Regions from separate parts of the Paenibacillus sp. FSL R7-0128 genome, predicted to be linked through region 2. Evidence: riboswitches for the same ligand, from Rfam matches in the RefSeq annotation. Region 2 holds a riboswitch; each other region holds the start of a gene.
What was found. A riboswitch is a leader RNA that binds a small molecule or an ion and turns the genes downstream of it on or off. The one in region 2 is predicted to bind thiamine pyrophosphate.
Positions count from the first base shown of each region.

Region 1: it holds a riboswitch for thiamine pyrophosphate, as region 2 does, so the genes downstream of both, NST26_RS09750 (thiamine phosphate synthase) here and thiC (phosphomethylpyrimidine synthase ThiC) in region 2, are expected to answer to the same signal.
Region 3: it holds a riboswitch for thiamine pyrophosphate, as region 2 does, so the genes downstream of both, NST26_RS13765 (ABC transporter ATP-binding protein) here and thiC (phosphomethylpyrimidine synthase ThiC) in region 2, are expected to answer to the same signal.
Region 4: it holds a riboswitch for thiamine pyrophosphate, as region 2 does, so the genes downstream of both, NST26_RS01495 (ABC transporter substrate-binding protein) here and thiC (phosphomethylpyrimidine synthase ThiC) in region 2, are expected to answer to the same signal.

Region 1 covers NZ_JBBOCD010000001.1:2,387,089-2,392,963, reverse strand. The annotation lists gene yfbR (5'-deoxynucleotidase) at 1-599, shown strand, start outside; gene thiH (2-iminoacetate synthase ThiH) at 1,084-2,205, opposite strand; gene NST26_RS09760 (thiazole synthase) at 2,234-2,998, opposite strand; gene thiS (sulfur carrier protein ThiS) at 3,029-3,232, opposite strand; gene NST26_RS09750 (thiamine phosphate synthase) at 3,229-3,900, opposite strand; TPP riboswitch at 4,030-4,132, opposite strand; gene NST26_RS09745 (hypothetical protein) at 4,188-4,724, opposite strand; gene NST26_RS09740 (SDR family oxidoreductase) at 4,883-5,755, opposite strand.
Region 2 covers NZ_JBBOCD010000001.1:19,335-25,209, forward strand. The annotation lists gene NST26_RS00135 (tetratricopeptide repeat protein) at 1-724, shown strand, start outside; gene trxB (thioredoxin-disulfide reductase) at 771-1,724, shown strand; TPP riboswitch at 1,774-1,880, shown strand; gene thiC (phosphomethylpyrimidine synthase ThiC) at 2,032-3,726, shown strand; gene NST26_RS00150 (DUF1858 domain-containing protein) at 3,942-4,169, shown strand; gene NST26_RS00155 (DUF438 domain-containing protein) at 4,184-5,446, shown strand; gene NST26_RS00160 (ROK family glucokinase) at 5,648-5,875, shown strand, end outside.
Region 3 covers NZ_JBBOCD010000001.1:3,358,471-3,364,345, forward strand. The annotation lists gene NST26_RS13755 (ABC transporter substrate-binding protein) at 1-988, opposite strand, end outside; gene NST26_RS13760 (ABC transporter permease) at 985-1,761, opposite strand; gene NST26_RS13765 (ABC transporter ATP-binding protein) at 1,742-2,512, opposite strand; TPP riboswitch at 2,643-2,745, opposite strand; gene NST26_RS13770 (TetR/AcrR family transcriptional regulator) at 2,814-3,470, opposite strand; gene NST26_RS13775 (DHA2 family efflux MFS transporter permease subunit) at 3,652-5,172, shown strand; gene NST26_RS13780 (amino acid ABC transporter substrate-binding protein) at 5,446-5,875, shown strand, end outside.
Region 4 covers NZ_JBBOCD010000001.1:351,398-357,272, forward strand. The annotation lists gene NST26_RS01480 (ABC transporter ATP-binding protein) at 183-1,007, opposite strand; gene NST26_RS01485 (ABC transporter permease) at 1,087-1,848, opposite strand; gene NST26_RS01490 (thiamine-binding protein) at 1,845-2,138, opposite strand; gene NST26_RS01495 (ABC transporter substrate-binding protein) at 2,191-3,264, opposite strand; TPP riboswitch at 3,414-3,524, opposite strand; gene NST26_RS01500 (hypothetical protein) at 3,597-5,048, opposite strand; gene NST26_RS01505 (MFS transporter) at 5,096-5,875, opposite strand, start outside.

The sequences.
Region 1 (5,875 bases), 2.4 Mb from region 2:
AGCGCTGGAGCCTCATGCGCAGCACCGCCCCGGAGAACGTGGCGCAGCATTCATTCCAGGTCGCCCTGCTGGCGCACATGCTGTGCACCATCGGCAATGCCCATTTCGGCTGCTCGCTGAACGCCGACCGCGCATCCACAATGGCGCTGTTCCACGACGCCACCGAGGTCTTCACCGGCGACATCGCTACGCCGGTGAAGCATGACAACTCGCGTCTGCTGTCCAGCTTCCGCGAGATGGAGCAGGTGGCCGCCGACCGGCTGGCGGCCATGATCCCGCCGGAGCTGAGCGCAGTCTATGCGCCGCTCCTGCAGCCGCACACCAGCCCGCCCGGCTCCGAGGATGCCGGACTGCTCCGCTACGTCAAGGCAGCGGATGTGCTGGACGCTTACCTGAAATGCGTCTGGGAGGTCGCCGCAGGCAACCGCGAATTCGCCGCTGCCAGGGAGCAGACCGCCGCGAAGCTGCATGTGCTGGAGATGCCTGAGATGGAATATTTCCTTAAACACATGGCTCCGGGCTTCGAAATGTCGCTGGACGAGCTGTCTTCCAGTGCGAGTCAGGGACAGTCTGCCGTAGAGCCTGAATCTATAGAGTAAATAGAGTACAGCATTTGTATATGTTGGCTCCTAGCGTTGGCTGATATACTTACGTGTTAACAATGCTATGCGAATGCCTCTCTTAAACGGCCCGCATTTTCTCCTTCCGCACCAATTGTGTTCGGTTTTTCGCACATATTGGGCCCCACCCAGCCTTCTCGTTAGCGATTGTGTTCGGTTTTTCGCCTACATTGGGTCCACCAGCCTTCTCGCTAGGGATTGTGTTCGGTTTTTCGCCTACATTGGGCCCACATGCAACTTATAACCCTTATACAATGCAAATAACCCGCCATGAAGCGGGTTATTTGCATATGGTCAGGTTAAGTTAGACACGGTTAGTCTAGTCAGCTTAAGTTAGACACGGTTAGTCTGGTCAGTTTAAGTTGATTCGCTTAGTCTAGTCAAGTTAAGTTCATTCGTTTTTCCTGATCAGTTTAAATTACATCCGGTTTGGTCACATCAGGCTCAACCAGATTCAGCCTGCCTACCTCAACCCAAGCGGCTCGGACAGGATATCCCAGTCCTTGAATACCGGCTGGAGTCCTTGCGAACGCAGCATCTCGGCCATCTCGTTCACGCTGCGGTTGTCCGAGATTTCAAACTGCGGCGTTCCCCCTTCCAGGGAATGTCCGCCCACTTCGGTGGATACCCCTGCGGACATCTTCGTGATGCCGAGCTGGACCAGATGATCGCGCAGGGCCGCAGGCTCCCGTGTAGACAGCGAGATGCCGGAGCGCGGCAGAAATAGGCGGTAAGCCAGAATAATCTGCACCAGCGCACGGTCGGTTACATCGCTTGCGGGATTGAATTCGCCTAAGTAAGGCCGGAACCGGGGAGTCGACAGCCCGATTTCGCATTCCGGGTACTTGTCCTGCAGATATCTCGCATGCAGCGCAGTGGCCAGCGCCTCCTGGCGCCATTCGTACATGCCAAGCAGGGCTCCGATATTCACCGAACGGAACCCGGCTTGACAGCCCCGTTCGGGAGCGTCCAGACGGTTGCGGTAGACGCGTTTGGGTCCTTTTACATGCAGCGCACGATAAGTTTCCTGATGGTAGACCTCCTGATAGAGCGTCAGACCGTCCACGCCAGCTTCTCTGAGCTCAGCATATTCTGCTGTCGAGAGCGGATTCACTTCAATGCTGACGGAGGCAAAATAGCGGCGCAGCACATTCACGCAGTCCCTCACATAACCGGCCGGACTGTCCCTGCGGGATTCTCCGGTCAGAATCAGAATGTGGCGCAGGCCTGTGGCTGCGATGGTCTCCGCTTCCCGGGCGACCTGCTCCAGCGTCAGTTTTTTGCGCGGAAAATCATAAATAGAACTGAAGCTGCAATACGTGCAGTGATTCACGCAAAAATCAGCCAGGTACATCGGTGTAAACAGCTGCATCACATGGCCGAAATGCGTACGCGTTAAGCGGTGCGCCTTCTGCGCCATCTCCTCCAGATAAGGCTCCGCTGCCGGTGACAGCAGTGCCATCAGCCCCTCTTCATCGACCCGCTCTGCACGAAGCGCGCGCTTCACATCCTCTGCCGTATACCGGCTCCATAACGCTTCGTAAGGCAGCTGCTCCAGCCGGGTCATCGTCTCATAAAAGCTCATAACCGTTCTCTCCTCCCTATTCCATCTGTCAGGCCAAGAACCCGGTCAACGGTGAAGAGGCTGCCGCCGTCTCTTCCACAGGCCCCAGTCCGGCGAGATAAGCCTTGCGCCCTGCGGCTACCGCGTCACGGAAGGCTTCTGCCATCAGCAGCGGATCCGAGGCGGTGGCAATCGCTGTATTAAGCAGCACCGCTGCGGCCCCCATCTCCATCGCCTCAGCCGCCTCGGACGGTCTGCCGATTCCGGCATCCACGATCACCGGCAGATTCGTCTCGGAGATCAGAATCCGGATCAGTTCCTTGGTCTGCAGTCCGCGGTTGGACCCGATCGGCGCTCCCAGCGGCATCACGGCCGCAGCCCCCGCTGCCTTCAACCGCAGGGCGGCGGACAGGTCAGGACTCATATACGGAAGCACCACGAAGCCCTCTGCTGCAAGGATCTCGGTCGCCCGGATGGTCTCGGTATTATCCGGCAGCAGATATTTCTGGTCGTTGATGACCTCAATCTTCACCCAGTTCCCCAGCCCCGCCGATCTCGCCAGCCGGGCAATCCGTACTGCTTCCTCTGCGGTGCGCGCACCGGAGGTATTAGGCAGTAAGGTCATATGGGAAGGAATATGGCTGACAATATTGTCACTGCTCTCCGGGTCCACCCGGCGCAGAGCAACGGTAATGACCTGTGAGCCTGATCGCGTAATCACCTCGGGAATGAGGGTGTTGCGGCTGTATTTTCCGGTACCAATGAACAGTCTGCTGGTTAGAGTCACTCCGCCAATCATCAATGGATCTTGCATGTTAACGCCTCCTGGGATAAGTCTTCGTGTTCAGCCTCCGCCTACAAAATGAACCAGCTCCACCCGGTCCCCCTCACTGAGCAGTGTTTCTCCGTAAACCTCTCTGCCAGCAAGCTCACCATTCAGCTCGACAATCACCAGCTTACCGGCCCACTCGGGCCGGGAGAGCAGATCCTCCAGTGTCCGGCAGCTCTCTTCGATTCTTTGCCTCTTTCCGTTAACGGTCACATTCATGCCTGTTCACCTCCTGCTGTGCCCTGTGTTTGAGCCATATCCAGCGCTTCAGCCAGCTCCGCTGCCCTGTCCCTGTGGACCGCTTCCCTGTACGCCATGGCCGCTGCCACCGGGTCCGGGGCTCCGCAGATCCCCGACATGACAGCAATGCCAGCCGCCCCTTGGGCCAGCACCGCTCCGGCATTACCCGGGGTAATCCCTCCAAGCGCAATCAGCGGGATGCGGCTCCAGCGGACAGCCTCGGCCAGTTGCGCAAGTCCCCGTGCCTGCTGTCCGGGCTTACAGGCCGTCGGGAAAACATGCCCGTAGAGGCAGAAGTCTGCTCCCCGCCTTCCAGCCTCCGCCGCCTCTTCCCGCGAGTGTACCGACCTGCCGATCCGCAGGCCCGGTGCAAGCCCGCGTGCTGCGGCTGGCGGAAGGCTATGCCAGGCCAACTGTACACCGCCTGCCCCAGCGGCCAAGGCAATATCGATCCGGTCATTAATGACCAGCTTCGAAGGCGGAACCCCGGCCTGAAGCATCTGCTGCGCCGCCGCCAGCAGTTCGCGGGCGGACATGGCTTTTTCCCGGAGATGGATATAATCCACCATGGGATGTACCGCCGCAGCCAGCTCCGCAAGCTTCTCAGGGTGGAGCCGACCGTCTGAGATGACATGAATTTCGTGCAACGCCTTTCCCCCTCCCGTCTGTCCCAGCTCACACTACACCTCTCCACAACACAAAAAAGACCGCCCCCGTAAAGGAAGCAGTCTGGAATAGAAACAGGAATACCGGTATTAGCCGTATACCCCCGCTGCAATATTCGTTCTCCACTTCCCTACGCTGGTATAACCCAGATCAGGTTCAAAGGGTCCGAGCAGATACGCCCGTCTCAGCCTTGCGGCTCCCCTAGTGATCGTTCTATGCGGTTGTTTGGCCTTGCTTTTTGTATATTAGCATATAATTCCTGTTAGAGCTATTCTTTCGTAGATTTTACTTCAATTACAAAAGCCACGGATGAACTCCCTTCTGAAAATTTACCATCCTCGGATGTCCAGAATGCTGATATGCCGTAGTAATAAACGCCTTGTTCTTTTGGAGCATTAAAAGAGCCGTTCTTCAATGGAATTTGCACTTCTTTATCATCGACAAATTGCTGAACGGTTAACCCGCCGGGTGCCGGTTTATAAGTAAAAGCAACATCGATCCCCCCCTCAGGGGCTATAACAGTGGGAGTAACCCCCTGTACCAAGGATTGTCCTCCTGTATAATCTGCACATCCTAATTTTCCCCAGCAATAGCTGCCTTGGGTAACCGGAATTTGGGTTTTCCCGGAAGTAACAAGGGGTAGCGGCGGCGATTCCTGTGTAATTCTAATCCCAATGCTTTTTGCATATCCTTCCAATCTTGTGTTTTCCACAACTCTCCCTGCAAAAGGAGTCCAATAAATGAACACTACCAGAAAAATTAAAATCCCCGCTGCAGATAGAATGAATCCTTTTTTTCTAAGCATCCCTATCCCCTTTTCATATCAAATTATCTAAATAGACGGAAATATATTGTAATAGTTACAAGCGCAGAAAAAAAGCCTGCCGGCAAGCGGTTAGGCTTTTTTAAAATAAAATTTATATGTTGCACACAAATCTGCATCCAGATCTTATTCTGCACCCATTATCCGTTGACAACCTCGCCGCCGTTCACATGCATCACCTGTCCGCTCACATAGGAGGAATCGTCCGAGGCCAGGTATACATACGCCGGTGCCAGCTCTTCAGGCTGCCCCGGGCGCTTCATCGGCTGGGTGCCGCCGAACTCACTGACCTTCTTCGCGTCAAAGGTGGACGGAATCAGCGGGGTCCAGATCGGTCCGGGCGCTACCGCGTTCACGCGGATGCCCTTATCGGCCAGATTCATTGACAGCGAACGGGTGAAGCTGAGAATGGCTCCTTTGGTGGACGAATAGTCCAGCAGCTGCGGGCTGCCGCGATACGCCGTGATGGAGGTCGTGTTAATGATCGTAGCGCCTTTTTTAAGATGAGGCATAGCTGCCTTCGTCAGGTAGAACATGGAGAAAATATTCGTCCGGAACGTACGCTCCAGCTGCTCCGCTGTAATGTCCTCAATATGGTCCTGCGGATGCTGCTCCGCCGCATTGTTAATCAGGATGTCAAGCTTGCCGAGTCCTTCAACGGTTTGGCGAATCAAGCTCTGACAGAAGCATTCGTCCCCGATATCCCCGGCGATCAGAATACACGTTCTGCCCTCCTGCTCCACCTGGCGCTTGGTCTCTTCCGCATCCTCATGCTCGTTCAAGTAGGAGATCACCACATCCGCGCCCTCCTTGGCAAAATGCACGGCAACCGCACGCCCGATCCCGCTGTCGCCTCCGGTAATGAGCGCGGCCTTGCCCAGCAGCTTGCCTGCTGCCTTGTACGCAGGTGTCTCAAACTCCGGGAGCGGGTTCATCTCACTCTCAATTCCCGGGCGCTGATCCTGTACCTGCGGGGGCAGAGTTTTGACAGGTTGTTTGTTAGTGTCTGGCATAATCCATTCTCCTTTCGCTGTCCACAGTATTGTTGATTAATCATGTTAGCATGGCTTAAGGTCTGGTGTTTATGCACAGGCAGTGTGCCTGCTTGACTGTACGTTATGTTACTTACCACA
Region 2 (5,875 bases):
TGAAACGCTGCTCGGTATGCTTGAAGCAACGGTGCCGTTCCATCAGGAGCATGTATTCAAAATGGCTACAACCATGGGTATCCTGGGCCGGCACGCTGCCGCTTACAGCCATTTCCGCCGTCTGCTGAAGGACGAGGAGGTCGCCGGAGACGCCGGGCTGTATCATTACTGTGCCGCGGCGGCAAGCAATAGCGGAAAACATGATGAGGCGCTGCGCTGCTGGAGACAGGCAGCCAAGCTGGACCCTGCTTCCGCTGTCCCGGCGTTCTTCCTGTCCCAGCTCCAGCAGGCCCGGGCAGAAGGACACCCTATGCCTGCTGTCAGCTATAACTATCAGCTGCCCTTCCAGGAGCAGCTGAAGCAGTGGAAGGGCAATACAGGCAGATTCACTGAAGAAGTGCGGAATAATCCGCTGCTGCGCGCCTCGTTCTTCTGGGCGCTGCGCTACGGCGATTCCGCTACGAAGCTTCAGGTGACCGAGGCTCTCCGCTGGATTGAGGACGAGGAGATGTCCGAGGTACTGCGCGGAGTTCTGGAGCAGGAGCCGCTGCAGGAGGACCGCCTGCAGGAGGCGGCATTGTTCAGCCTTCAGCGGCTGATCGGGGAGAACCTGAATGAAGCCGGCGGCTCGCCCGGCGAAGAGCAGGAGCCTGCGGCTGCTCCCGGACCCAAGGGGATGCTGCCCGGAACCGGCGGCTTATCGCCGTCCACTACCCGTATTTGAAGCAATTGCTGTTGTAAGAACACCTACTTGTAAGGAGGCCAATGTAATGTACAAAACGATTGTAATCGGAACAGGCCCGGCCGGGCTGACAGCCGCGATTTATCTGGCGCGTGCGAACCTGAGCCCGCTGGTCATTGAAGGCTTGCAGCCGGGGGGACAACTGACAACGACGACAGAAGTGGAGAACTTTCCAGGCTTCCCTGAAGGGATTCTGGGTCCGGACCTGATGGACAATATGCGCAAGCAGGCGGAACGCTTCGGCGCTGAATTCAAGAATGGCTGGGTGGAGTCGGTGGACTTCTCACAGCGTCCGTTCAAGGTAACAGTGGACGGAATGGGTGTATTGGAAGCGGAGTCGGTTATTATTTCAACCGGGGCCTCTGCAAGATATCTGGGCATTCCGGGCGAGCAGGAGAATGTGGGACGCGGGGTCAGCACCTGTGCGACCTGTGACGGCTTCTTTTTCCGTAATAAAAAGATTGTCGTCGTCGGCGGCGGAGACTCCGCCATGGAGGAAGCCAGCTTCCTGACCCGCTTTGCATCCAGCGTAACGCTGGTTCACCGCCGTCCCGAGCTGCGGGCCTCGAAGATCATGCAGGACCGGGCGCGTGACAACAGCAAGGTAACCTGGGCCTTGAACCGCACACCGGTTGAAGTAACGGTAGGAGAGACCGGAGTGAAGGGCCTTACGGTGCTTAACAATGAGACAGGTCTGACAGAATTGGTGGAGGCAGACGGCGTGTTCGTAGCGATTGGACACACACCGAACACAGCCTTCTTGGGCGGGCAGATCAATACGGATGAGAATGGCTATATTGTGGTCAACCCGGGTACCACCGAGACCAACATCCCGGGTGTATTCGCCTGTGGCGATGTACAGGATACCCGTTACCGTCAAGCGATATCGGCAGCGGGAACCGGTTGTATGGCCGCTATGGATGCCGAGAAGTTCCTGGAAGGCACGATGGTGCACGACTGGAGCGAATCGCTAGACAAATAACGGGTTTACAAGAATTACCCATACAGGTAAAATGTATTTAATTAGATAAGATACCCACTAGGGGAGCCTGAATAGGCTGAGACGGGAAAATTGAATTTCCGGACCCTTGAACCTGATCTGGATCATACCAGCGTAGGAAAGTGGAGTCGGACCTTTTTTGAATACAGTCTTATTTGGCTGTTCCTTTAATAAAGCCGCTCCAGGTGGAGCGGCTTTTTGACTTGCAGGAATCTATAGATTCTTCAGCTCAATCTGCTGCGTGACCTCTTATCTGATGAGTGTACAGAGCGAAGAGGAGGAGATTGAAATGAAAGGAATGGGTAAAAACGAAGAGGTGGATCTTTCGGGATTCCCCGCAAGCCGTAAAGTGTATGTGGAGGGCTCACGCCCGGATATCCGGGTTCCGATGCGGGAGATCAGCCTCAGCAGAACCGAAGGCGTTGCCGGGGAAGAGGAAAATGCTCCGCTGCGTGTCTATGACACAAGCGGTATGTACACGGATGCCGCGGAGGAGATGGACATTCGGAGGGGGCTGCCGCCGCACCGTTCAAGCTGGATCGCGGAGCGTGGCGATTCGGAGGAGTACACCGGAAGAGCCGTCCGGCCGGAGGATAACGGAATCCGCAGAGAAGGGGCTGCCGCAGAAGCTTATCCAGGACTGTGCAGGAATCCGAGGCGGGCCTATGCAGGCGGCAATGTGACCCAGTTGCATTATGCAAGGCAAGGGATCATCACACCGGAAATGGAGTATATTGCGATCCGGGAGAATATCCGGCCGGAGTTCGTTAGGGATGAGGTGGCTGCGGGCCGTGCTATTATTCCGGCCAATATCAATCACCCGGAGAGTGAGCCGATGATTATCGGCCGTAACTTCCTGGTGAAGATCAATGCCAACATCGGAAATTCGGCGGTCACTTCTTCTATTGAAGAGGAGGTGGAGAAGATGCGGTGGGCGACCCGCTGGGGGGCTGATACCATCATGGATCTCTCCACCGGCTCTAAGATCCATACCACCCGGGAGTGGATTATCCGCAATTCTCCTGTGCCGGTCGGGACAGTGCCCATATACCAGGCGCTGGAGAAGGTGAACGGTATAGCTGAGGATTTAACCTGGGAGCTCTATCGCGACACGCTGATTGAGCAGGCGGAGCAGGGGGTGGATTACTTCACCATTCATGCCGGGGTGCTGCGGCGCTATATTCCGCTCACTGCCCGGAGAATGACAGGCATTGTATCCCGGGGCGGATCGATTATGGCTGCCTGGTGCCTGGCCCATCAGCAGGAGAACTTCCTGTACACACACTTCGAAGACATCTGTGAGATTATGAAGACGTATGATGTGGCCTTCTCGCTGGGGGATGGCCTGCGTCCCGGCTCTATCGCTGATGCCAATGACGAAGCTCAGTTCGCCGAGCTGGAGACGCTGGGAGAGCTGACGGCGCTTGCCTGGAAGCACGATGTTCAGGTTATGGTAGAAGGTCCGGGCCATGTGCCAATGCACAAGATCAAGGAGAATATGGACAAGCAGCTTGAGATTTGCCACGAAGCCCCTTTCTACACCCTCGGTCCGCTAACTACGGATATTGCACCCGGCTATGATCACATCACGTCGGCCATCGGGGCAGCGATAATCGGGGGGCTTGGAACGGCAATGCTGTGTTACGTTACACCTAAGGAGCATTTAGGCCTGCCTGACAAGAATGATGTGCGCGAAGGAGTCATTACCTACAAAATTGCTGCACATGCCGCAGACCTCGCCAAGGGACATCCGGGTGCGCAGGACCGGGACAACGCGCTGTCCAAGGCGCGGTTCGAGTTCCGCTGGCGCGACCAGTTTCATCTCTCCCTGGACCCGGAAAGGGCGCAGGCGTATCATGATGAGACCCTGCCTGCGGAGGGGGCAAAGCAGGCGCATTTCTGCTCGATGTGCGGCCCTAAATTCTGCAGCATGCGGATTTCGCATGATATCCGGAATTCCCATAGATGGAGCCAATCACTGTAACTTAGCTGCATGACCTAATCTATATGTAGGTACGTTGTTCATGGCCGAGAGGCCGTGATTACAGCGTAAACGTATTATTCTGAGGCTATCCCCACAAGCTGAATGGCTGGCGGGGATAGTCTTTTTGTAGTTAGTGATTACAATCACAATTCACCTCTGTACCCTATGCTAAGCTGGTGTTGAGAAGAATTCTCATTAGTGAGGTGTGCAAAAGGATGAGCAAAGCGTTGAAGCTGGATGAATCGGTCTTTGAGCTGGTAACCAGGCACCCGGAAATTGTTGAGATCATGGTGGAACTGGGTTTTCGTGATATTGCGAAGCCTGGAATGCTGCAGACTGCAGGACGATTTATGACCCTCTCCAAAGGAATGAAATTAAAGAAAATAGAGCTGGAAACCGTTCGGCTGGCCTTTCAGCAGCATGGTTTCGAGATTATAGAATAGAAGGAGAGATTGTGATGAGCGAACTGATTAATAACCGCGAGGTCGATATTCCGGAACAGACACGCCGCCAGGCTATGCTGAGAGAGATCATCAAGGAGCTGCATGCGGGCAAAAGCGTGGAGGAGGTTAAGGCGCGTTTTGAAGAAGCGGTAGGCGATGTTACGGTGGAGGAAATCTCCGCCATGGAGCACTCTCTGATGACCGAGGAAGGCATTCCGGTAGAGGAAGTACAGCGCCTCTGCTCCGTGCATACGGCAATCTTCAAGGGCTCGATTGAACAGATCCACCGTTCTTCTAAGCCTGAGGAGCAGCCCGGTCATCCCGTGCATACGTTCAAGCTGGAGAACCGGGAGATCGAACGTCTGGTCAACTTCCGGCTGGAGCTGCATGCGGATAAGTTCAAGAAGAACGCCAGCGATGAGATTATCTATAAGCTGCTGGAGGACCTGAGTCTGCTGCTGGATCTCGACAAGCACTACAGCCGCAAGGAGAATCTGCTTTTCCCTTACCTGGAGAAGTACGGCATATACGGTCCTACGAAGGTAATGTGGGGAGTGGATGACGGAATCCGCAATATGATCAAGGAAGCCAAGAAGGCGCTTAGCGCCTATAACGGAGACAGCGGGCAGATTACAGCCGCACTGGAGGAGATCATTAAGGAAGTCAATGAGATGATCTTCAAGGAAGAGAATATTCTGCTCCCGATGGCGCTTGATAAGCTGACTGAGGATGAGTGGGTCAAAATCGCCCGCGAAAGCGATGAAATCGGCTTCTGCCTGACTGCGCCCGACCAGGAATGGATACCGGAACGTGCAGCGGAGCCTGAGGGTGCTGATGTTCCGGCGGAAGAAGGGGAAGGCCTGTCCCCGCAGGGCTTCATCCGGTTCGAGACCGGGCTGCTGTCGCTACACCAGCTCGAGACGCTGATGAATCATCTGCCGGTGGATCTGACCTTTATCGACGAGAACGATGTCGTCCGCTACTTCTCGCATGGCAAGGAACGGATCTTCGCCCGGACGAAGGCCGTTATCGGCCGCACCGTACAGAACTGCCATCCGCCGCAAAGTGTGCATGTTGTTGAGAAGCTGCTGGCTGATTTCAAAGCCGGAGTGAAGGATGCCGAAGATTTCTGGATTAACATCAAGGATAAATTCATCTATATCCGTTATTTCGCCGTGCGGGATGCAGGAGGCCGTTATATGGGGACGCTGGAATTCACCCAGAATATCGCACCGATCCGTGCCCTTGAGGGCCAGAAGCGGATTTTGTCCGAATAGCATTAAGGTATCTGGCACCCTACAATAGAAGAGAATGAACGGACTTTCTTGCCTGCCTGGTGAGAAAGTCTTTTTGTTAACAAATAAGAACTGAAGTCCATTGCCCCGGGTGTATCGCCTTTCCTTGACCGCAGGGGAGGGTTCTATTATAGTGGGTACGTAGGATTAACTATTTTAGCATAGAAAAAGGTGGCTTGTAACATGTCTGAACATATCTACGTTGGCGTGGATTTAGGTGGTACCACGATTAAGGTTGGAATCTGTAATGCCGAGGGAAGCCTGCTGCACACTTACGAAGGTCCGACAGGGACTGCGGATGGCGTCGATGCTGTCATCGATAATATCGAGAAGTATGTACGCCAGATTGTGGAGGACTCTCCGTACTCCTGGGACCAGCTGGCTGGTGTCGGTGCGGGACTGGCCGGATTT
Region 3 (5,875 bases), 3.3 Mb from region 2:
GATAGCCGAAGGGCTGGGAACCGGCATCCATCAGCGGCAGCAGGATCTCCAGACTGCGCTGCTCAATGGCTTCATCCAGCGGTGCGGTATCCTCCTGATGGGTAAGCAGCAGCTTCAGCGCTTCATCCGGGTGATCGGCAGTATACTGCTGGCCTTTTCTGATCGCATCCACGAATTTGTGATAAAAGCCCTGTGAATCCTGCAGTCCCTGCTCACTGGCGACCAGCACCAGCTCATAATAATCCGGGACCCCGTAATCCACAGGATTGAAAGAGCGGACCGGATGGCCTTCCTGCTCCAGAATCAGCTGTTCATGGTTGATGAACCCGCCCATAATGCCATCCACCCGTCCGGTGGAGAGAGCAGGGATCAGCTCATAGCCGACATCCACCAGCTTGAGGGAGGAAGGGTCCCCGCCGTCGCTTTTGACCATCGTGTTCAGCATGGCTTCATACAACGGGACGGAGGAATATCCGGCTTGCTTGCCGGACAGCTCTCCCGGGCGGGTGATGCCGCTGTCTGCAGCTACCATGAGATGATTCAGCGGGTGGCGCACCAGCGCAGCAATCGACTTGACCGGAATCTGCTCCCCCCGTGCCATCAATACCTGCGGCTGGTAACTGAGTGCCAGGTCCACCTTTCCCGCAGCAACAAGCTTCAGCGCATCATTGGTATCGGCCGGCATCTGAATATCAACCTCCAGACCTTCCTCAGCGAAATAGCCTTCAGCCTCTGCCGCATACAAAAAAGAGTGGACAGCATTGGGATACCAGTCGAGCATAATCGTCAGCTTATGGACTGCGCCTTCGGCTCCAGTCCCAGCTTCAGAAGTGGCTGTAGTCCCCGCCGAAGAGCCGGAGGCCGCCGGACTGTTCGTATTGGTGCAGCCTGCCAGGACGGGCAGCATACAGAGCAGCAGAGCAGACAGTAGAACGGTTGGCCTTGAAATCACATGGTGCAGATAACGGAAATAGCGGATAGTAGTCATGAATAACGTCCTCTTTTCTTCAGAATAATCTTCTCCAGTGCGGCGACAGCCAGAAACAGCAGGATACCGAGCACGGATAACAAGACAACAGCGGCGAACATCTTGGCACTCTGGAGATTCCCTGCCATTCTGCGGCTGAAATAGCCCAGCCCCTGGCTGCCTCCAAGCCATTCCCCAATGGTTGCACCGATCACACAGTACACAGCCGACAGCTTCAGTCCGGAGAAAAAAGAGGGCAGGGCCAGCGGAACGCCCACCTTCCCGAGAATCTGCCAGCGGTTCGCGCCATATGTCAGCAGCAGCTCCCGGTAGGCGTCCGTGTTCTTGGACAAGCCGTCATAGGTGCCGATGACCACCGGGAAGAAAGCAGTCAGGAAGACAACGGCGACCTTACTCCATAGGGTGTAGCCGAACCACATGATGAACAGGGGAGAGAGCGCGATCAGCGGAACCGTCTGGCTGATGATCAGCAGCGGGTACAGCGCCTTGGCCAGCGGACTGAACAGGTGCATGGCGATTCCCAGCAGGCAGCCGCAGACCACAGACAGTGCGAAGCCCGTGAGTACCTCAAGCAGTGTAGCCGGCAGATGCACCCCGAATAACAGGCGGCGTTCCTCCAGCAAGGCCTTGCAGACCGCAGACGGAGCCGGAAGAATGAAGGGAGGAACCAGGCCCAGCCGGGCTACAGTCTCCCAGACTGCAAGCGTCAGCAGGGCGAGCAGGGAAGCCGGACCGTAGTGCTGGAGCAATCTTCTAGGAGCGGCGGTTCTCATATAGCTTCAGCTCCAATTCCTGGCGCAGGGCGGCGAACTGCGGTAGATAGTTCAGACTGTGATGGCGCGGACGGGGGAGACCGGCTGGGAATTCCTGCATCCCGCCGCCGCCACTGCCCGTCATTAGATAGATTCTGTCACTGAGCAGCAGAGCCTCCTCCAGATCATGGGTGATGAACAGCACCGTCTTGTCCAACTCCGCCCATAACTCGAGCAGCCAGCGCTGCAGTGAGCGCTTGGTAATGGCATCGAGCGCCCCGAACGGCTCATCGAGCAGCAGCAGGTCATTCCCCGCCGCCACGGTGCGGAGGACCGCCACGCGCTGGCGCATCCCGCCGGACAGCTCCTGGGGATAAGCCCCTTCGGTTCCCTCTAGGCCGAAGCGTTGCAGCAGGGTAAGAATCTCGGCCACGGCGGCCGCTTTGGGACGGCTGCGCTTGAGTTCCCAGGGCAGCAGACAGTTGTCCAGCACGGTCCGCCAAGGCAGGAGAAGATCCTGCTGCGGCATGTAGGCCACACTGCCCAGCCTCTTCGCTGCTGTAGCGGACTCGGCTCCGTTCAGCGTAATCCTGCCGTTGTCCGGCTCCAGCAGGCCGGCGATGATTTTGAACAAGGTGCTTTTGCCGCATCCGCTTCCGCCTACGACAGAAATGAATTCGCCGCGCTGCACATTCATGGATAGCTCTGAGAAGACGGGTGTCCGGGACGAACCGGTCCCGAAAGCATAGGATAGATTGCTAATGTTGATCATAAGACTATGTACAAGCCTCCCCGGATTGAAATAGAACCTGCGAGGAGCACAAAAAAGCCCCATTCATTCCCGGAGGCAATGAATGGGGCGGAAGGTACAGTCGGCTGCGGCCCTGTGACGGGAACCACTGATACATTCTGCTCCACTTCCCTCCGCTGGTATGATCCAGATCAGGTTCAAAGGGTCCGGAGCTTAAGCTCCGTCTCAGTCGGCCGACTCCCCTAGTGAATTAACAGGTGTTATTGAATTCGTAATTGCTACTTAATATACCACAAATTCCCCTCTTGTAAAGAGCAGGCGGTCAGCGCTTCGCCAGACCGGTCACGAACAAGGTGACGATGCCCCGGGAGATGTCCAACTTGGAGGAGTGGTGCCGCTTTTGCTCATACAGGTACAGATCAGGGCTGAGAACAGAGATTAAGGCCGTGGCCGCAAAGGCAGGATCAATGTCAATAATCTCATCGCCCTCCGCAGCACGCTGCAGCAGCTCTGTCATCATCACCCCCAGCCGCTGAAAAAAAGGATGCTCAAACTGGGTCAGCTGCTTCTTACCTGTGAACTCGGCTTTGATCATATTCAGCAGCTCGGCATACTGCTCAATGAAATCGGCAATCTGCTCAATGCTGCTCTGCAGCTGAGCGAGAGCCGGAGCTTCACCGGCACTGGCAGCCACCTGCTGCTCCAGCCCGGACAGGAATTGATCTGCGCTGCCCTTCAGCAGTGCAGAACAGATCTCACCCTTGTCCGTGAAGCGGCGGTACAGGGAGCCTTGTCCTATGCCTGCCCGCTTGGCAATGCTGTACATGCTGACTGCCTCAAGTCCGCTCTCGGTGAACAACTGGCGTGCAGCTTCAAGAATCCGCTGTACATAAGGATCGGCGGACTCGGGCGGAGCGGATTCTTTGGCTTGCGGAGCTGAGCGCGGGAGCTGTGCAGCATCGGTGTCTGGCTTTTTCATGAGAACCCCTTTCAGAAATAAATCAGCGATTTACAGAAAAATAAATAAAAGAATTGACACAACGGACAATTGTCCGTAGACTATGAATTGCACTTACGGACAGTTGTCCGTTCACTCATTATATAGAACAATCTGCCCGCAGGTCAATGTAGAACGCGGACAGCTCAGGAGGAGAAGAGACATGGATCAGACCTTGAAGCAGGAAGCCGATTTCCGGCTGTCCAGCATTCTGGTTCCGCTGCTGGCCATTATTGCCGGAGTATTTATGGTTGTGCTGGACAGTACGGCGATGAATGTAGCCTTGTCCAGGCTGGTGGTGGATTTCAAGACGGACCTGCATACGCTGCAGTGGGTAGTTACCGGATATATGCTGGCTCAGGCTTCAGTTATTCCGCTGTCAGGCTGGCTGTCTGACCGGTTCGGGGCCAAGACGGTCTTCCTGACGGCGGTAATTGTGTTTACGATAGGCTCGATTCTGTGCGCTACACCAAGCAGCGCCGAATGGCTGATTGTGTTCCGGGTCATTCAGGGACTTGGCGGCGGCTGTGTGCTCCCTGTCGGGATGGCCTATGTGTACAGACTGGCTCCCAAAAGTAAGGTTGGCGTTGTCATGGGGATTATGGGCATTCCCGTCCTGTTCGCACCCGCTATTGGTCCGGTATTGTCGGGCTGGCTGGTTGAATACCATTCCTGGCGCTGGATCTTCCTCATTAATATTCCGATTGGCATCATTGCTGTGCTGATCGGACTGCGCAAGCTGCCGAATGCGGCGAAGAACAGCGTGCCCGGCATGGATAAGCTCGGTATGGTTCTTGGCCCGCTGGCGTTTGCTTCGCTCACTTACGGGGTCAGCCAGGGCGCGCAGAGCTGGACCTCTGAGAAGACGCTGATCGGGCTGCTGCTGGGCGCTGTGGCGCTGATCGCTTTTGTCATCGCTGAACTGCGCTCCAAGACACCGCTGCTGGAGCTGCGGATTCTGAAATCCGTTGATTTCACGACAGGGATCATCGTGCAGTGGATTGCCCAGTTCGGCTTATATGGCGCGTTATTCCTGCTCCCGCAATTTCTGCAGCAGGCCCGCGGCTTCGGCGCATTTGATACCGGCCTGACGCTGCTGCCGCAAGCGATCGCTTCCGGGCTGATGATGCCAATTGCCGGAATACTGTTCGACCGGATCGGTGTGCGCTGGCTCGTGGTCTGCGGTCTCAGTCTGGTCTCCGGTGCGTTATTCCAGTATTCCCATGTGGATCTTACCACGCAGAGCCGCGACCTGATCCTTCCGCTGATCATGTGCGGGGCCGGAATGGGTATGATGATGATGCCGATGAATACGCATCTGCTCAACAAGGCGCCAAGCCATCTGGTGAACCGGGTAACCTCGCTGACGAATTCGATGCAGCAGGTGATTACCTCGCTGGCCGTCTCGACGCTGGTTACGATTCTGACGGCAAGAACAACGGCGCGCGGTACCGAGATGCAGGAGGCCGCTGCCGCTGCCGGAAAGAGTACCGCAGGCGCTTCGCAGGATGCCTTGCTGCTGGCTAAGCAGACGGTATTGTCGCAGGGCTTCGCGGACACGTTCCACATTATGATGTTTGTCGCGCTTGGCGGTGCGGTCCTTGGACTGCTGCTGCGCCGGGGCCGCCATTCCGGAGCTGAGCGTTCCAAGGAAAAGGCGGCACCGGAAATCATGCACGTATAGCTATGCCCACACAGAAGCAGAGCTTGTAACATCCATAGAGCAGCGATTCTCCTTTTGCCGGAGGGTCGCTTTTTTTTGTTGATTTCTGTTCTGAATATCCTGATGCAGGAGCAGAATTTGGGGCAAGCTAAGCTATGGAAAATCAATACAATATAAATCCGATGCATATAATCGGAAAAAGTTATTGACGCAGGTAACACCCCGGTGTTACGATTCATTTTGCCACTAATTACGGTGCCTGAAGAGAAGAAGATACGAGAGGGGATTCATCGAATGAAAAAACTAAGTCTAACTATTATGCTGCTCCTGACCATGGTCACGGCTGCGGCTTGCGGAAGCAACAATACGGACAAGACAGCAACGGGCGGCAACACTCCGGCTGAACCTACGGCTGCGGCTACAGAGGGTGCAGCTTCCGGGGAGCAGAACAGCCTGGAAGCCGTCAAAGCCAGCGGCAAGCTGCGCATCGGAACGGAAGGGACCTACGCACCGTTCACCTTCCATGATGCAGACGGCAAGCTGACGGGCTTCGATGTCGAGATCGCCGAAGAAGTCACCAAGCGCTTGGGTGTGAAGCCGGAGTTCATTGAGACGCAATGGGATGGGATTTTTGCCGGGATGGATGCGAAGCGCTTCGATGTGATCTTCAATGAAGTCTCTATCACCGATGAGCGCAAAGTGAAATATGATTTCTCTGATCCGT
Region 4 (5,875 bases), 330 kb from region 2:
AAATCTGCGAAAAAGGCTCTTTGGGGCCAAAGAACAGAAATCTGCTGTACGAAATACAGCAGATTTGAGTTTGGCCCGGAGTATTGCGGATTCTATTGCACCAAATACAATCAGTTAGAAATAAGTTGCTGCCGAGACGGCACAGCAATGAGCGCAGCAGTACCAGCAGGCAAAGAGCCTACTTAGCTCTGGCTCTTCGCCTGCTCCTCGCGCATCCACTCTGAGAGCTGGCGCCGCATCCGGAGGAACTCCGGCGAATCGGCGATCTCTTCGCGGCGCGGACGCGGGAACGGGACCTCCACGGTGTGGAGGACGGAGCCGGGACGCCCCGAGAAAACATAGATGCGGGTGGAGAGCAGCAGTGCCTCTTCAATGTTATGAGTGATGAACAGCACGGAACGGCGGTTTTCCTCCCACAGCTCCAGCAGCCAGCGCTGCATCTGCTCGCGGGTCAGCGCATCGAGCGCGCTGAACGGCTCGTCGAGCAGCATCAGCTCCTGCGGCGCGAGCATGGCCCGCAGGAAGGCGGCCCGCTGCTGCATGCCGCCGGACAGCATGTGCGGGTAGGCCCGCTCGAAGCCGCCTAGGCCGATCTTCGCCAGCCAGTGGCGTGCAGCCTCGCGGGCCTCCCGCTGCGGGGCGCCTTGCAGCTCGCCGCCAAGCAGGACGTTATCCAGTGTGCTGCGCCACGGGAACAGCGCGGGCTGCTGCGGCATATAGCTGATCTTGCCGCGCTGCCCGGTCACGGGGATGCCGTTCATGCGGACGGTTCCGGTATCCGGCAGCGTAAGGCCGCCGATGATATGGAACAGCGTGCTTTTGCCGCAGCCGGACGGGCCGACAATGGAGACGAATTCCTGCGGCTCCACGGTCAGGGACACCTGATTCAGCACCTGTGTCTCCCGGCGGCGGTGCTTGAACGACTTGCTGATGCCGCTGACTTCGAGCGCAGGCGGCACACTCCGTGTACCCAGGCGTCCGTCTCCGTCCGCCTTCTCCAGTTCAATCCTCGTAAGCTCAGACACTTCGCGTAACCTCCTTCAGTTGATTATAAGTACTTCCGTGTTGGGGTATCCTCCCGTGGCATTAAGCTTCCTTGCGCGGCTTCCAGCGCACCAGCCATCTCTCCAGCAGGGCAATGAGCGCGAATAATACGAGACTCAGCAGCACGATAATAGCGATGGCCACGAACATCCGGTCCGCACGGTAAGAGGACTTCTGCAGCAGCATATAGTAGCCGATCCCTTTGTCGGCGCCGATCCATTCGGCCACCACTGCGCCCATCACCGCATAAGTGGCGGAGATTTTGAGCCCGGAGAACAGGGAGGGCAGCGAGCCGGGAAGCTCCAGCTTGGTGAAGATCTGCCACTTGCCTGCACCGGCCATCTTCATATAATTCAGCATTACCCGGTCGCTTTGCGTCAGCCCGCCCATGGTCGCAACAGCCACAGGGAAGAAGCAGACGAGGGTGATCAGGATGATTTTGGGCAGCAGGCCGAACCCGAACCAGATAATCAGCAGCGGGGCAAGCGCAATGGAGGGCACATTCTGGCTGAGGATCAGCAGCGGATAGAGCGCTCGCTTGACCCAGGGCAGCAGATGCAGCAGCAAGGCGGTGAGCAGGCCGATGCCTGTGCCGACCGGGAAGCCGATCAGGGTCAGCCGCAGCGTGGCGGCGGTGTGCTCCCAGATCCCGGAGGCGTTGTTCTTCGACTCACGCGCGATATCCGTGGGACTCGGCAACTGGTAAGCTGGGATGTCGAACAGCATGACTGATAGCTGCCATATCCCGACAAAAAAGAGGACCGCCACAAAGGGCGGCCACACTAGCTTCCAGGTGCTTCTCACGGCCGGTATTTCTCCGTCAGTTTCTCCATGCTGATGCCGCCCGGATTATGGGCGATCTTGATCTGTGAGATCACACTCGGACTGCCGGAAGCGATCAGCGCCTCATGCATGTCACGCACAATATCCAGCAGCTCGGACAGCTCGCCTTCCATCGTGGTCTCCAGCGGATTCACCTGATGCTTCACGCCTGACTTTTGAATGACCTCTATAGCCTTGTCCACGTAAGGGATGGAATCCTCGTTGTTCGGTGTCTTGGGAATTACCTGAATGCTGAGCAGTGTGTTAGCCATGATGAATCCTTCCTCTCCAAGTTAGGTATAAGATTCCCGCCATGCGGGCTCATTATGATTCCGGCAAAAATTCATTCGTAAACGTACTCTCCGCATCCAGCGGCTTATCCAGCAGCTTCAGGCCGTACATCCAGTCGGCGTAATTCTTCCAGATCTCAAGCTTCTGCTCACCCCAGCGCGGGGCGTCGTCCTTGTATTTCGGGCTAAGCCATTTCTGGCTGGCCAGCACCAGCTTGGGGTCCAGATCAGGTACAGCATCAGACAAGACCGTCGCGGCTTCTTCCGGGTTATCGATAGCATACTGATACCCCTTGGACGTAGCCTTAAGGAAGGCCTTCACCACTTCAGGATGCTCGGCGATCTCCTTCTCGCTGGTGGTCAGCACCGGTGTGTAGTAATCAAGCTGCGGCGCATAATCCTTAAGATACAGCATATCCAGCGGCTCGCCGCGCAGCTCGGCCTCTACCCCGGTCCACGCATAGAAGATCCAGGCGAAGTCAATATCCCGCTTCACAGCTGTGAAAAAGTCCGCTTCGCCGATATTCACCAGCTTCACCTTGGAGACATCCCCGCCTTCGGGGTCCATAATCGCTTTCATGGCGGCCTGCTCCGCAGGGGAGCCCCAGCCTCCGTACGTTTTGCCTTCAAAATCCTTCGGCGTCTTAATATTGCGGTCCTTCGGAGCCGCGAAGCCCGAGGTATTATGCTGAATGATTGCAGCAATCGACACCAGCGGCACATCCTGCAGGCGGGCCAGGGTCAGCGCCTCCTGGGCGCTGATGCCGAACTGGGCTTCGCCGGAAGTGACCATTGTATCCGACCCGGCAGCGCCTGGCTGTACAATCTGTACGTCAAGACCTTCCTCCGCGTAATAGCCCAGCTCCTTGGCTGCATACAGGCCGGTATGATTCGTGTTCGGCGTCCAGTCCAGGGCAATCTTGACCGGAGTCAGCGCCTTAGGTGCATCTGTGGGTGCGGCTGCGGTTGCATCAGGTGCAGCCGTACTGTTCCCGGCAGCAGGTGCGCTGGCCCCCGCATTGCCGCTGTTGTTCCCGCCGCCACATCCCGCGACCGTGAGAACCAGCATGGAACTGAGCAGCAGCATTACTGTTTTTTTGACTCCCATTTCTCTTTTTCTCTCCTTCCAGCAACCCCTGGTCTTCAGAGCTTACAGAAACCCTATTCCTGTACATCCATATAATCAAAAAAGCGTCCCGAAGATCGGGACGCCAGTTACTTGCGTGAGGGGAATTCAGCTTCAGTACCGCTTAAGGCACTGTGCCGAATGAAGATTCCTACGCTGGCATTATCCAGATCAGGTATAAGGGTCAGTATCTTGTGGGATACAATCTCAGCCGGCCAATTCCAGCACCCCTGGTTCTATAAAGTTCACGGGTATTGCTATGTTCTTACGGTGTATTATAGACGGCAGCTTCGACATTGTCCACCCTCTGTGTCTTAATCCCTCGTATAATGCCGCTTCTTGCGGCGGCTGCGGATGCCGTTCCAGATCTCTCTCAGCGTTAAGCCGACACTGACGGTGATCCCCGAGAAGGTCAGGAACAGAGCCAGATACTCGAACGCGGAGTACTCCAGCATTTTGCTCCAGTCGATCTGGCCCTTCAGATCCTCGATGACCTGATTCATCCCGTATATCCCGCTGATGACCGTAAATACGGTGAGCACCATCAGGAGTGTATCCCGCCGTTTGGCCTGGAATTTGTCCTGGTACTGGAACAGGTCATTCAGGGTCATTTTCACCTCATCGAACAGAGCATCATTGCCATATACCTTACGCAGTTGAAAAAAAATCTCCCGCCCCTGCGACTGTGAAATCAGCTCCAGGAAGTAGAATTTGGCCGAGAATTTGTTGATCAGGAAGATCAGATTCTCGATCTCGTCGTTATCGTGGTTGATGCGCAGCCGGGAGTGGAGGTTGGCGAGCTTCAGTAGCACGATTTTATGAAAAATACTCAGCAGCATTCCGTAATAATATTCGCCGTACATCTGGCTGATCAGGCCTGCGGCAATCTCCGGCTTCGCCCGGCTCACGCAGCAGAAGGTCTGCTCATTGGTCATATAGTAGGTGTCCGGTCCCCAGCGGCTATAGCAATGCTCCCGGGTGTACTGCTTGATATAGTCTGGATCACTTGCACTCATGTAGGGGCTGCCGTCGATGGTCAGACCATCCACCTGAGAGGCACGGTAGAGCATTTCGACACTGATCTCTTCCTCATCCTCCGGGAGATTAACGCCGTAGAAGGCCTGCACCAGCATCCGTTCATCGACGAAGAAGGGCAGGGTCTCGAAATAATTGCCATTGGTCTCCGCAGGATCGAGATACGGCTCCAGCCCGGCTGCCAGATGCCTGAACACGAAGTCCTCCACCCGGGCAAAAGACTTCTTATGACAATGGATGAAGGTATGCTCATCCTGAACACTCACATCCTCCAGGTTGCGGAACCGGTCGGCGAATTCCAGCACCATGCTGAAGGGGAGATTCTCCTCCTCAATAGCCACTCTTACCGTCAGAAAGCCCAGCTCGAACGGGCAGAGGAACACATCGGTCGACAGCACGCGGAAGGGAACCGTCTGAAAGGGCATTTGCAGCCCGCACAGCAGATCATTGGCCCGGGAAAAGCGGCGGAAGGAATCCCTGTCCTTCTCACGCGGAAACAAGACATGGGCGGCAAACGGAAGATAGCTGCGCTCCATTTTCTCATGGGATACACAGTGGCTCTCTCCGTAATAGGCATGCTCCAGTTCCTTGTTCTCAAGAAAAAAACGCGTAAATCCATCCTTCTGTAAACTCTCAATCAGCTCTTCATCGACCTCGGCCTTGATGGAGAAGGGGAAAATGAATTGCAGCAAGGCGGTATGCAGAGTGGGCTCGGAATGCGGTATAGCCATGGGTGGGTTCCATCCTTATTCGCAGAATATGGACCTTGTAGCTTCAATTACCCGATTCTCCAGGCGGTTACGCTCAGCACGAATAACAGCGCGGCAAAAGCGGCCAAAAGTCCTGAGGTCTGGGCGATCTGCAGATGATCCATGGACCAGCCGGTCAGCAGCGGCAGCACTGCGCCGCCAATTCCGCCGGAGGCGATCATAATGCTGGGCGTGGATTCTTCCGCGCCGGGCAGCAGCTTGCTGGAGAAGACCAGCGCGATCGAGAAGATGCCGGACATGAACAGGCCAAGCAGCAGGATGATCGCAAAGGCGGCAAGCCGGTGACCGGCGAACGGGAAAATAACGAGCAGCAGCAAAGCGGCAAAGCAGCTGACGAGCACATAGATGCGGTAGGAAATCTTCTCGGCGATGACACCGGCGAACAGTCTGCCCGCCGACATGGCCAGCCAGAAGAAGGTCACCGTGAGTGCAGCCGCGGCCTCGCTCATGCCCAGCTTCGCAATGAAGATCGCCGGCATGAAATTCACCAGGCTCATCTCAGTGCCTACATAGAGAAAGAAGAACAGAATGAACAAGCCCAGCACGACCCATTGCTTGCCCTTGTAGGGCAAGGACAACCGTCTGGTGGTTCCCGCTTCCGCTGCCGCAGCGCGGTCAGGGCGGGCAGGCCGCTCATTCAGCGCGCTGTCCAGCGGGCCGAATCTGCTCTTCGCCCAGAAGAGCAGCGAGAGGAGGGAGAAGGCGGCAACGATCAGGAAGGCCAGCCTCCACTGCCCTGCGGCAATCAGCGGACTGGCCGCCAGCGGCATGAGCAGCGCCCCGACACC